4 regions of the Bradyrhizobium arachidis genome follow, and region 4 is predicted to be linked to each of the others. Evidence: predicted binding sites of a transcription regulator. Region 4 holds the regulator's gene; each other region holds the start of a gene.

Region 1 (2,198 bases), 150 kb from region 4:
TGCCGGCGGCGCGGTGCCGAGCCACCACGCGGTCCAGCCGCCGGTAGGCCCGATGGCAGGCGTGTCCTCGCCTGAGATACCCCAACCCGGATAATCGTCGAGCTCGTTGGCCAGCGCGAACGGGAATTTGTAGGTCCCATGCAGCGTGTGCACCGCCTTGACCTGCGGCTCGGTGAGGCATTGATCGCCCGTCTTGCCGGCCTCACAGCGCAGCGTCTCGACCTTGAAGGCGGCCTTGCAGGCGACGGGATCCCGCACCAGCGCATTGCCAGCACCATCGGCCTTGTCGCAAGCCGTCCGCACCGCATCGGCGACGAGCTTGACCTGCGCCGGGTTGATCCAGCCCTCGCCCATGGTCGCAAGGCCCGAACGCGTGCCGGCATGCTGCAAGCCGACCCAGTTGATGACGGGCACGCGCGAAAAGATGCCGTCGAAATCGTCGGGATAGCGCTGCGCCATGGTGAGGCCCTCGCGGCCCCCTTCGGACGAGCCCATGAAGTACATCTTCTCCGGCTTCTTGCCATAAGCGCGCTGCATCAGCGCGATGGCGGCGTCACGCACCTTCTTGTAGGCGCGGTGCGCGAAGTTCTCGAAGGCTTCGTCGTTCAGCGCGAACAGCTGCGGCGGCTCGCCCGGCTTGGATTCGTGGCCTGAATCGGTGCCGTAGGTGACGAAGCCGCGCGCCAGCGGCGACGGCTTGTCGAAAGGATAGGCCGGCGGCAGGCTGAGGCCCGTGATCAGCACGCCGTTGAAGCCGCCGCCGCCATATTGCAGCGAGCGGCCGTTCCATTCGACCGGGAGATTGACCTGGAATTTGATCGGCGGCGCCTTGGGATCGACCGGATCGATATGGCCGAGCACCTTGCAGAAGGCGGGATTGGCCGGCGTGATGCGCCCCGACGGCGTCGGTCCGCGCTCGGCCAGGGCGAGCTGCGATGGCGCCAGCGATGTCGCGGAATCGATCTTCACGACATCCGTCCCGCCGGTGAGCCCCTTGCAGACCGTGTCCGCATCCTCCGCCAGCGTCGCCGCCGAGCCGGCGCTTGCACCCATTACGGCCGCAGCACCGGCGAGCCACGCACACAGCTTCGCAATCTTGCGCGCCATCGTTTCCATCCCCACTGTCTTGATATCGTTCAGCCGATAGGCCGACCAATTCAATGCAACTGACCGCCCCCCGTCAATTGCCACAGCCTGAACCAATCGCGCCAAGGAAGATCGCGGCCTGCCTACCGGAGCGCGCGCCGCCGTCCTAACGAATTGAAGCCAATGTGAAATTTTGTCCCACCACCGAACTCGGACGGCCTGTGCACCGACCAAGTCCACAGGGCTGTCATCAATCTGTCAGACGAGCCGGGCTTTCCTGCCCAAGCGGCAGGTCGAGATCCTGGCTGCGGCACGAACCAAGGAGCAAATGGTGAGCGAAACCATCAATGTCCCGGCACTTCCGACCGACGCATCCGCGGTCGCGCGGATCAAGTCCGAGATCGACATTTCGGATCGCTCGCGCCTCGTCACGTTTGGCGAGCGGGCCCAGCGCTCGGTGGTCGAGTTCGCCGACCGCATCCTCGCCCAGACCCAGAACCGCGAGCTCGGCGCCACCGGCAAGCTACTGACTGATATCCTCGGCAAGGCGCGCGGGCTCGATCCGGCCGATCTCAAGGACAAGGGCTTTCTCACCCGCCTGTTCTCGTCGGCGGAGGCGCGGTTGCGCCGCTTCACCGAGCAGTTCAACGACGTCGCCTCGCAGGTCGACCGCGTCTGCGTCGAGCTCGACCGCAACAAGGAGGTCCTGCGCCGCGACATCGCCCTGCTCGACGATCTCTACGAGCAGACAAGGGGTGCGCTCGGTCAGCTCGACATGCACATCGCCGCCGGCAAGGCGTTCACCGAGGAATTCCGCGGCGGCAAGCTCATCGAGATGGAGCGAAACGCGAAGGCGCAAGGCGCCGGCAGCGATGCCATGCTCGCCGCGCAGACCTATCAGGATGCGCTCCAGGCGCTCGACCGGCTCGAGAAGCGCGTGTTCTATTTGCAGCAGGCGCGCCAGATCGGCATCCAGCAGCTGCCACAGATCCGCATCGTCCAGTCCGGCGACGAGACGCTGATCGAGAATTTGCAGGCAACCACCGAGCTGACCATCCCGGTGTGGAAGCAGAAGATGATCCTGCTGCTCGGCCTCAACCGGCAGAAGTCGG
Region 2 (2,198 bases), 4.0 Mb from region 4:
AAGGCGCTGCTGGTGTCGATCTACCTCGCGCTCGGCATCTGGGGCGACATCCCGCGCTGGATCGTGATCCTGGTGGTGTCGCGCGACATCATGATCGTCGCAGCGGTGATCGTATCCTGGCTGTTCGACAAGCCCGTCGAGATGAAGCCGTCGAAAGTATCCAAGCTAAACACAGCGGCCCAGGTGTCCTACGCAGCGCTGGTGCTGGCCGCCCTTGCCTTCGGCTTCAAGCCAGCGCCCTATGATATCATCCTGATGGGTCTCGTCACGGTCTTCACGCTCTCCTCGGTGTCGCTCTATCTCGTCGAGTGGCTGCGGCACATGAGCACGATCGAAGCCAAGTGAGTTGGGATCTGTGAGTTGACGACTTTTCGGTGAGGGACTTGGCCCCGCAACAGGCCAACTCCCGCTCGATGAAGTCGAATCTCGTCAAACACGGCCGGCACGCCGGCATGGAGCAAAGCAAGCGTGGCAGGCCGCGTTCATCCCCGACAATTGGCGTTTTCGCTTCCGCATGCGGAGAGCCTCAGCCGGGACAATTTCCTCGAAGGCCCCGCGAACGCCGCCGGCCTCGCCCTGATCGACAGCTGGCCGGAATGGTCGAACCGGATCATGTGGCTGGCCGGTCCCGAAGGCAGCGGCAAAAGCCATCTCGCCGCGATCTGGGCCGAAGAGGCCGGCGCCCGCTCGACCACGGCCAATGCGTTGACCGCCGCAGGCGTCCCGGGCGCGCTCGCCACTGGCGCGCTGGTGGTCGAGGATCTCAAGGCCGGGGATTTTGACGAACGCGCCCTCTTCCATCTGATGAACCTTGCCCGTGAGGACGGTGCCTACATCCTCTTCACCGGACGCGACGTGCCGGCATCGCTCGAGATCGAGCTGCGCGACCTGCGCTCGCGCCTGCGTGCGGTGCCCGTGATCTCGCTGCTGCCTCCCGACGACCAGCTCTTCCGCGGCCTGATCGTCAAGTTCTGCGCCGACCGCCAGCTCACGGTGGACGAGAGCATCGTCAGCTACCTCGCCACCCGCCTGGAGCGGTCCTCGGCGGCCGCCCGACAGGCCGTAGAGCTGCTCGACAGCGAGGCCCTCCGGCTCGGCCGTCCCGTCACACGGGCGCTGGCCGCCGAGCTGCTGCGGGACGCCTGAGCGCCGCTCGGGCGCCCTTTGCCGCTCTTTGCCGCTCTTGCTCCCCTTGTCGCCCTTGGCCGCTTGACGCGGCGCGACGGCGGAACATCAATGTCATCGAAACGTCATCGCACTAACACATGCTCCCGCCGGTTTTTGCGCATAAGTCGCAAGGTGGGGCGAACTGGATGGACCGACTTCTCATGGACTCAGCGCAAGCCGTTGAAACTAAAGAAAAAGCCCCTGAGACCGAGGGCCTGCCGGCAATCGCCACGAGCCCCGAGCGGTTCATCAATCGCGAGCTGTCCTGGCTGCATTTCAACCGCCGCGTCCTGGAGGAATCGGTCAATCCCAGCCACCCCATGCTGGAGCGGGTGCGATTCCTGTCGATATCGGCGAATAACCTCGACGAGTTCTTCATGGTCCGCGTCGCCGGCATCAAGGCCCAGGTGCGCGAGGGCATTGCCGAACGCGCGCCCGACGGCCTGACGCCGTCCGAGCAGCTTGCGCTGATCAACCGCACCGTCTCCCAGCTCGCCTCCGACCAGCAGGCGATCTGGCGCGACCTGCGCGGCACGCTGGCCGATGTCGGCATCGTGCTCGTTGACGGCAAGGACGTCACCAAAGCGGAGCGGACCTGGATCGAGGACTATTTCCTCAACAACGTGTTCCCGCTGCTGACGCCGCTCGCGATCGACCCGGCTCATCCCTTCCCGTTCATTCCGAGCCTCGGCTTCACCATCGCGCTCCAGCTCACGCGCGAGGCCGACGGCAAGCAGATGAACGCGCTGATCCGCATGCCCGGCAAGATCGACCGCTTCATCCGCCTGCCGTCCGAGGGCAAGGCGGTGCGCCTGCTCTCGCTGGAGCAGGCGACCGGCCTGTTCATCAACCGTCTTTTCCCCGGCTACAATCTGCACGGCCAGGGCGCCTTCCGCATCATCCGCGACTCCGAGCTCGAAATCGAGGAAGAGGCCGAAGACCTCGTCCGCCTGTTCGAGACCGCGCTGAAGCGCCGCCGCCGCGGATCGGTGATCCGGCTCGAGATCGACGCCAAGATGCCCGAGGAGCTG
Region 3 (2,198 bases), 310 kb from region 4:
GGGCTGCTCGTCCTGCCCGCCCGCCGACAAGATCATCGGCGATCTCTCCAGCGATCCCTCGATCATCGCGCTGAGCATGCCGATCGATTATTGGGACTATCTCGGTTGGAAGGACACGCTGGCGGATTCGCGTTTCTCGGCGCGGCAGCGCGCTTATTCGCGCATGCGCGGCGACCGCGAGGTCTACACGCCGCAGGTCGTGGTCAATGGCTCGGCGCATGTCATCGGCAGCGATCGTGCCGGCATCGAGAATGCGATCGGCAAGACCGACAAGAGCAGTGGCGTGATGAGCGTGCCGGTGACGATGTCGCTCTCGGGCAAGCAGATCAACGTGTCGGTGGCCGCAAGCAAGGAGCCGGCGGTCTCGCATGGCGAGGTCTGGATCTGCTCGGTCGCCAAATCGGTGCCGATCTCGATCGGTCGCGGCGAAAATCGCGGACAGCAGATCACCTATCACAACGTGGTGCGCAATTTGCTCAAGGTCGGCGACTGGACCGGCCGTCCGGAAAGCTGGACCGTGCCGCTCGAGAACCTCGCGCGCGACGGCGTCGACGGCGCGGTGGTCTATGTCCAGGACGGCAGCCGCGACAAGCCCGGCCCGATGCTGGGCGCGGCGTACACGTCGCTGCATTGATTCGAATTTCTCTCTAGCGTCGCACTCGCTCTAACTCTTCATGTGGAGAGCGAAAGTATGCGCGAGATCGTCTCAGGAGATCTTGTCTCCCGTCATTCCGGGGCGCGCAAAGCGCGAGCCCGGAATCCATCGATCCACAATCCGAGCTGAGAAATGGATTCCGGGCTCGCGCCAAGCGGCGCGCCCCGGAATGACAGCGCGTCAGAAACAATCCGACACAAACAAAAAAGGACCAACTTGCGTTGGCCCTCCTTGTCGCGCGTACAGACCCGATCCTGTTCGACCCCGGGGGGCTGGGGGCTGAGGAATCCGGAACCGAAAGGACCGGGCCAACGCACGCGAATCTTTTCGCAATGCAGGGCGGCGGGCACTGGGCGGAAAAGCGGCGACAGTATGATTCCTGCTAACGATCCCGTGACGGTTTGCCGCGACAGAGTTCCACTTTTGCGTGTGCTCCGATTCGTACCCGATCAGACGGGTTGAGCCCAGAGCCCTGTCCCGGATTCCTGCAAGAGCCCTTGCGGCGAGGAGCGGTTGGCGCGATCATGTGACTGTCATGATCCGCGGTACCCTGGGACGGTTTCGCGGGCGCGATCATGCTGTGCGATGAGGAGCGCTCCCATGAGTCTGACGTCGGAGGATGCCGATCCGAGCGAGCAGCGCGCGGCGGCGCGGCCCGTCGCGGCGAACGCGCAGCCGAACCGGGTGACGTTCAACCGGCTCGAGCTGCACCGCATTCTCAATCTCTATGGCCGCATGGTCGCCGACGGCGAGTGGCGCGACTATGCCATCGATTTCCTGAAGGACCGCGCCGTGTTCTCGGTCTATCGCCGCGCCTCGGAAGTGCCGATCTACCGCATCGAGAAGGACCCGCGCCTCGCGCGCAAGCAGGGCATGTACAGCGTGATCTCGGCGACCGGCCTGATCCTGCGCCGCGGCCACGAGCTCGAGCGCGTGCTGCTGGTGATCGATCGGAAATTGGCGGTGGTCTAGCCGCACGAACGGTGCCGTAGGGTGGGCAAAGGCGCAAAGCGCCGTGCCCACGACCTTTCCGTAATCGCCCTGATGGTGGGCACGCTTCGCTTTGCCCACCCTACGAGCGGTGCCGTGGCGAGGCCCTACTTCCCCGGCACCGTCTTCGCGCCCTCGCCGAGGTCGCGCTGCATCATCACCGTGTCGAGCCAGCGACCGAACTTCAGCCCGACATTGGGGTGGGTGCCGATCATCTTGAAGCCGCCCCTGGTGTGCACGCCGATCGAGCCGGCATTGGCGGAATCGCCGATCACGGCGATCATCTGGCGGAAGCCGCGCGCCTCGCATTCGGTGATCAGCCGCTCCAGCAGCAGCGAGCCGATGCCGCGGCGGTGGAAACTCGGATCGAGGTAGATCGAGTTCTCGACCGTGAAGCGATAGGCCGGCCGTGGCCGGTAGGCACCGGCATAGGCATAGCCGGCGACGCTGCCGTCGAGGATGGCGACGAAATAGGGATAGCCGCCGTCGACCAGCGTGCGGTAACGGCGGGTCATCTCGGCTAGGTCAGGCGGATCCAGCTCGAACGTCGCAG
Region 4 (2,198 bases):
CGGCGGACTCTTGCGCGCGAGTCACGCCATATTGTAGCGTTTGGACTGTCAGATACGACATCTCGTGCAGCAGTTCTGATCCCAAGAGTCCTCATGTACCGGCGTAAACGTTCGGGCGCATCCTGCGTGCCCGGCGAGCCTTAAGGGATTCTGGCGGCACGGGTTTTTCAAGGCTTAGGCATTCGCTGTGAGGCCCCAGGATGGCTGGCCGGCAGCGAGGGAAAGGGTGCAATGACGGTTTTGACCTGGTCCGATGATCGCGTCGAGCAGCTGAAGAAGCTCTGGGAGGCCGGACTTTCGGCCAGCCAGATCGCGGCCGAGCTCGGCAATGTGACCCGCAATGCCGTGATCGGCAAAGTGCACAGGCTCGGCCTGTCCGGCCGCGCCAAGAGCCCCTCATCGGCAGCGCCCCGGCCGCGCAAGGCCCGCCCCGCGCAGCACATGATGCGCGTGAGCCGTCCGATCTCGCGCGGCAACACCGCACTGGCGCAGGCCTTCGAGGTCGAGGTGGAGGCCGAGCCGGTCACCTACGATAACGTGGTGCCGATGAGCCAGCGGCTGTCGCTGCTGGAGCTGAACGAGGCGACCTGCCACTGGCCGGTCGGCGATCCCTCGAGTCCGGATTTCTTCTTCTGCGGCGGCAAGGCGCTTTCCGGCCTGCCCTATTGCGCGCAGCACTCGCGCGTCGCCTACCAGCCGGCGGCGGATCGTCGCCGTGCGCCGGCAAAGCCCGGCACGCGCTGAACGCTGCTTCAAACGACATCGTCCCGGCACGCGGCCGGGACGACCCGTGACATAAAAAAGCGCGCCACTTGGCGCGCTTTTATTTTGCTCGCTTGCAATCGTTCTTACGTCTGCTCCGCCTTCGCAAAGCGGTCGTCGAGCGCGTAGCCGGCGCCGCGGACAGTGCGGATCGGGTCCTGCTCACGACCGAGATTGAGCAGCTTGCGCAGGCGGCCGATATGCACGTCGACGGTGCGTTCGTCGATGTAGATGTCACGGCCCCAGACGCTGTCGAGCAGCTGCTCGCGCGAGAACACGCGGCCCGGATGCTCGAGGAAGAACTCCAGCAGGCGATATTCGGTCGGGCCGAGATCGATCGGCCGGCCCGAGCGCGCGACGCGGCGCTTGTCGCGGTCGAGCTCGATGTCGCCATAGGCGAGCACGGTGGCGAGCCGCTCCGGGCTTGCGCGCCTGAGCAGGCCCTTCACGCGCGCCAGCAGCTCCGGCACCGAGAACGGCTTGACGATGTAATCGTCGGCGCCAGTCGCAAGCCCCCGCACCCGCTCGCTCTCCTCGCCGCGCGCGGTGAGCATGATGATCGGCAGCTGCTTGGTCTCCGGGCGGGTGCGCAGCCGCCGGCACAGCTCGATGCCGGAGAGGCCCGGCAGCATCCAGTCGAGCACGATCAGGTCGGGGATGTGTTCTTTGAGACGGGTGTCGGCGTCGTCGCCGCGCATCACCGTCTCGACGTCATAGCCGTCGCCTTCGAGGTTGTAGCGAAGCAGCTCGGTGAGAGCTTCCTCGTCTTCAACCACCATAATGCGTGCGCCCATGGTGTCGTCGCTCCTTGACTCTTCAGCTATTCGGGACCGTTGTGGCAAAGGTCGTCATGTCACCCTTCGGCCGCTTGTCGGTGATCGCCTGGCCCTCGATCATGTAGAACACGGTCTCGGCGATGTTGGTGGCATGGTCACCGATGCGCTCGATGTTCTTGGCGCAGAACATCAGGTGGATGCAGAACGAGATGTTGCGCGGATCCTCCATCATGTAGGTGAGGAGCTCGCGGAACAGCGAGGTGCAGATGGCGTCGACTTCCTCGTCGCCCTTCCACACCGCCATCGCCGCCGGCAGGTCGTGCGCGGCGTAGGCGTCCAGCACCGACTTGACCTGCTGCTGCACGAGGTCGGTCATGTGCTCGAGGCCGCGGAACAGCTTGAGCGGATGGAAGTCCGTCTCCAGCGCCGCGACGCGCTTGCCCATGTTCTTGGCGAGGTCGCCGATGCGCTCGAGATCGGTCGCGACGCGCATCGCGCCGACGATTTCGCGCAGGTCCACCGCCATCGGCTGGCGACGGGCGATGGTGAGAACGGCGCGCTCCTCGATCTTCTTCTGGAGCGCGTCGATCTCGGCGTCGGTCGCGACCACGCGCTGGCCGAGCGCGACGTCGCGGCGGATCAGCGCGTCGACGGAATCGA

What was found. The regulator PhoB, encoded in region 4, activates phosphate uptake and scavenging genes when phosphate is short. The targets are predictions, from matches to a motif close to TGTCATNNANCTGTCAT.
Region 1: the regulator PhoB is predicted to act here: its motif matches at 1,332-1,348, upstream of WN72_RS04025 (toxic anion resistance protein).
Region 2: the regulator PhoB is predicted to act here: its motif matches at 1,238-1,254, upstream of WN72_RS21725 (RNA degradosome polyphosphate kinase).
Region 3: the regulator PhoB is predicted to act here: its motif matches at 1,176-1,192, upstream of WN72_RS01935 (DUF2794 domain-containing protein).

The regions. Positions count from the first base shown of each region.
Region 1 is NZ_CP030050.1:855,436-857,633, reverse strand. Features, by position in the region: gene WN72_RS04030 (tannase/feruloyl esterase family alpha/beta hydrolase) at 1-1,107, opposite strand, end outside; gene WN72_RS04025 (toxic anion resistance protein) at 1,418-2,198, shown strand, end outside.
Region 2 is NZ_CP030050.1:4,714,130-4,716,327, reverse strand. Features, by position in the region: gene WN72_RS21735 (CDP-alcohol phosphatidyltransferase family protein) at 1-345, shown strand, start outside; gene WN72_RS21730 (P-loop NTPase family protein) at 469-1,146, shown strand; gene WN72_RS21725 (RNA degradosome polyphosphate kinase) at 1,329-2,198, shown strand, end outside.
Region 3 is NZ_CP030050.1:400,557-402,754, forward strand. Features, by position in the region: gene WN72_RS01930 (DUF1223 domain-containing protein) at 1-634, shown strand, start outside; gene WN72_RS01935 (DUF2794 domain-containing protein) at 1,256-1,627, shown strand; gene WN72_RS01940 (GNAT family N-acetyltransferase) at 1,753-2,198, opposite strand, start outside.
Region 4 is NZ_CP030050.1:709,230-711,427, reverse strand. Features, by position in the region: gene WN72_RS03320 (GcrA family cell cycle regulator) at 232-744, shown strand; gene phoB (phosphate regulon transcriptional regulator PhoB) at 849-1,556, opposite strand; gene phoU (phosphate signaling complex protein PhoU) at 1,579-2,198, opposite strand, start outside.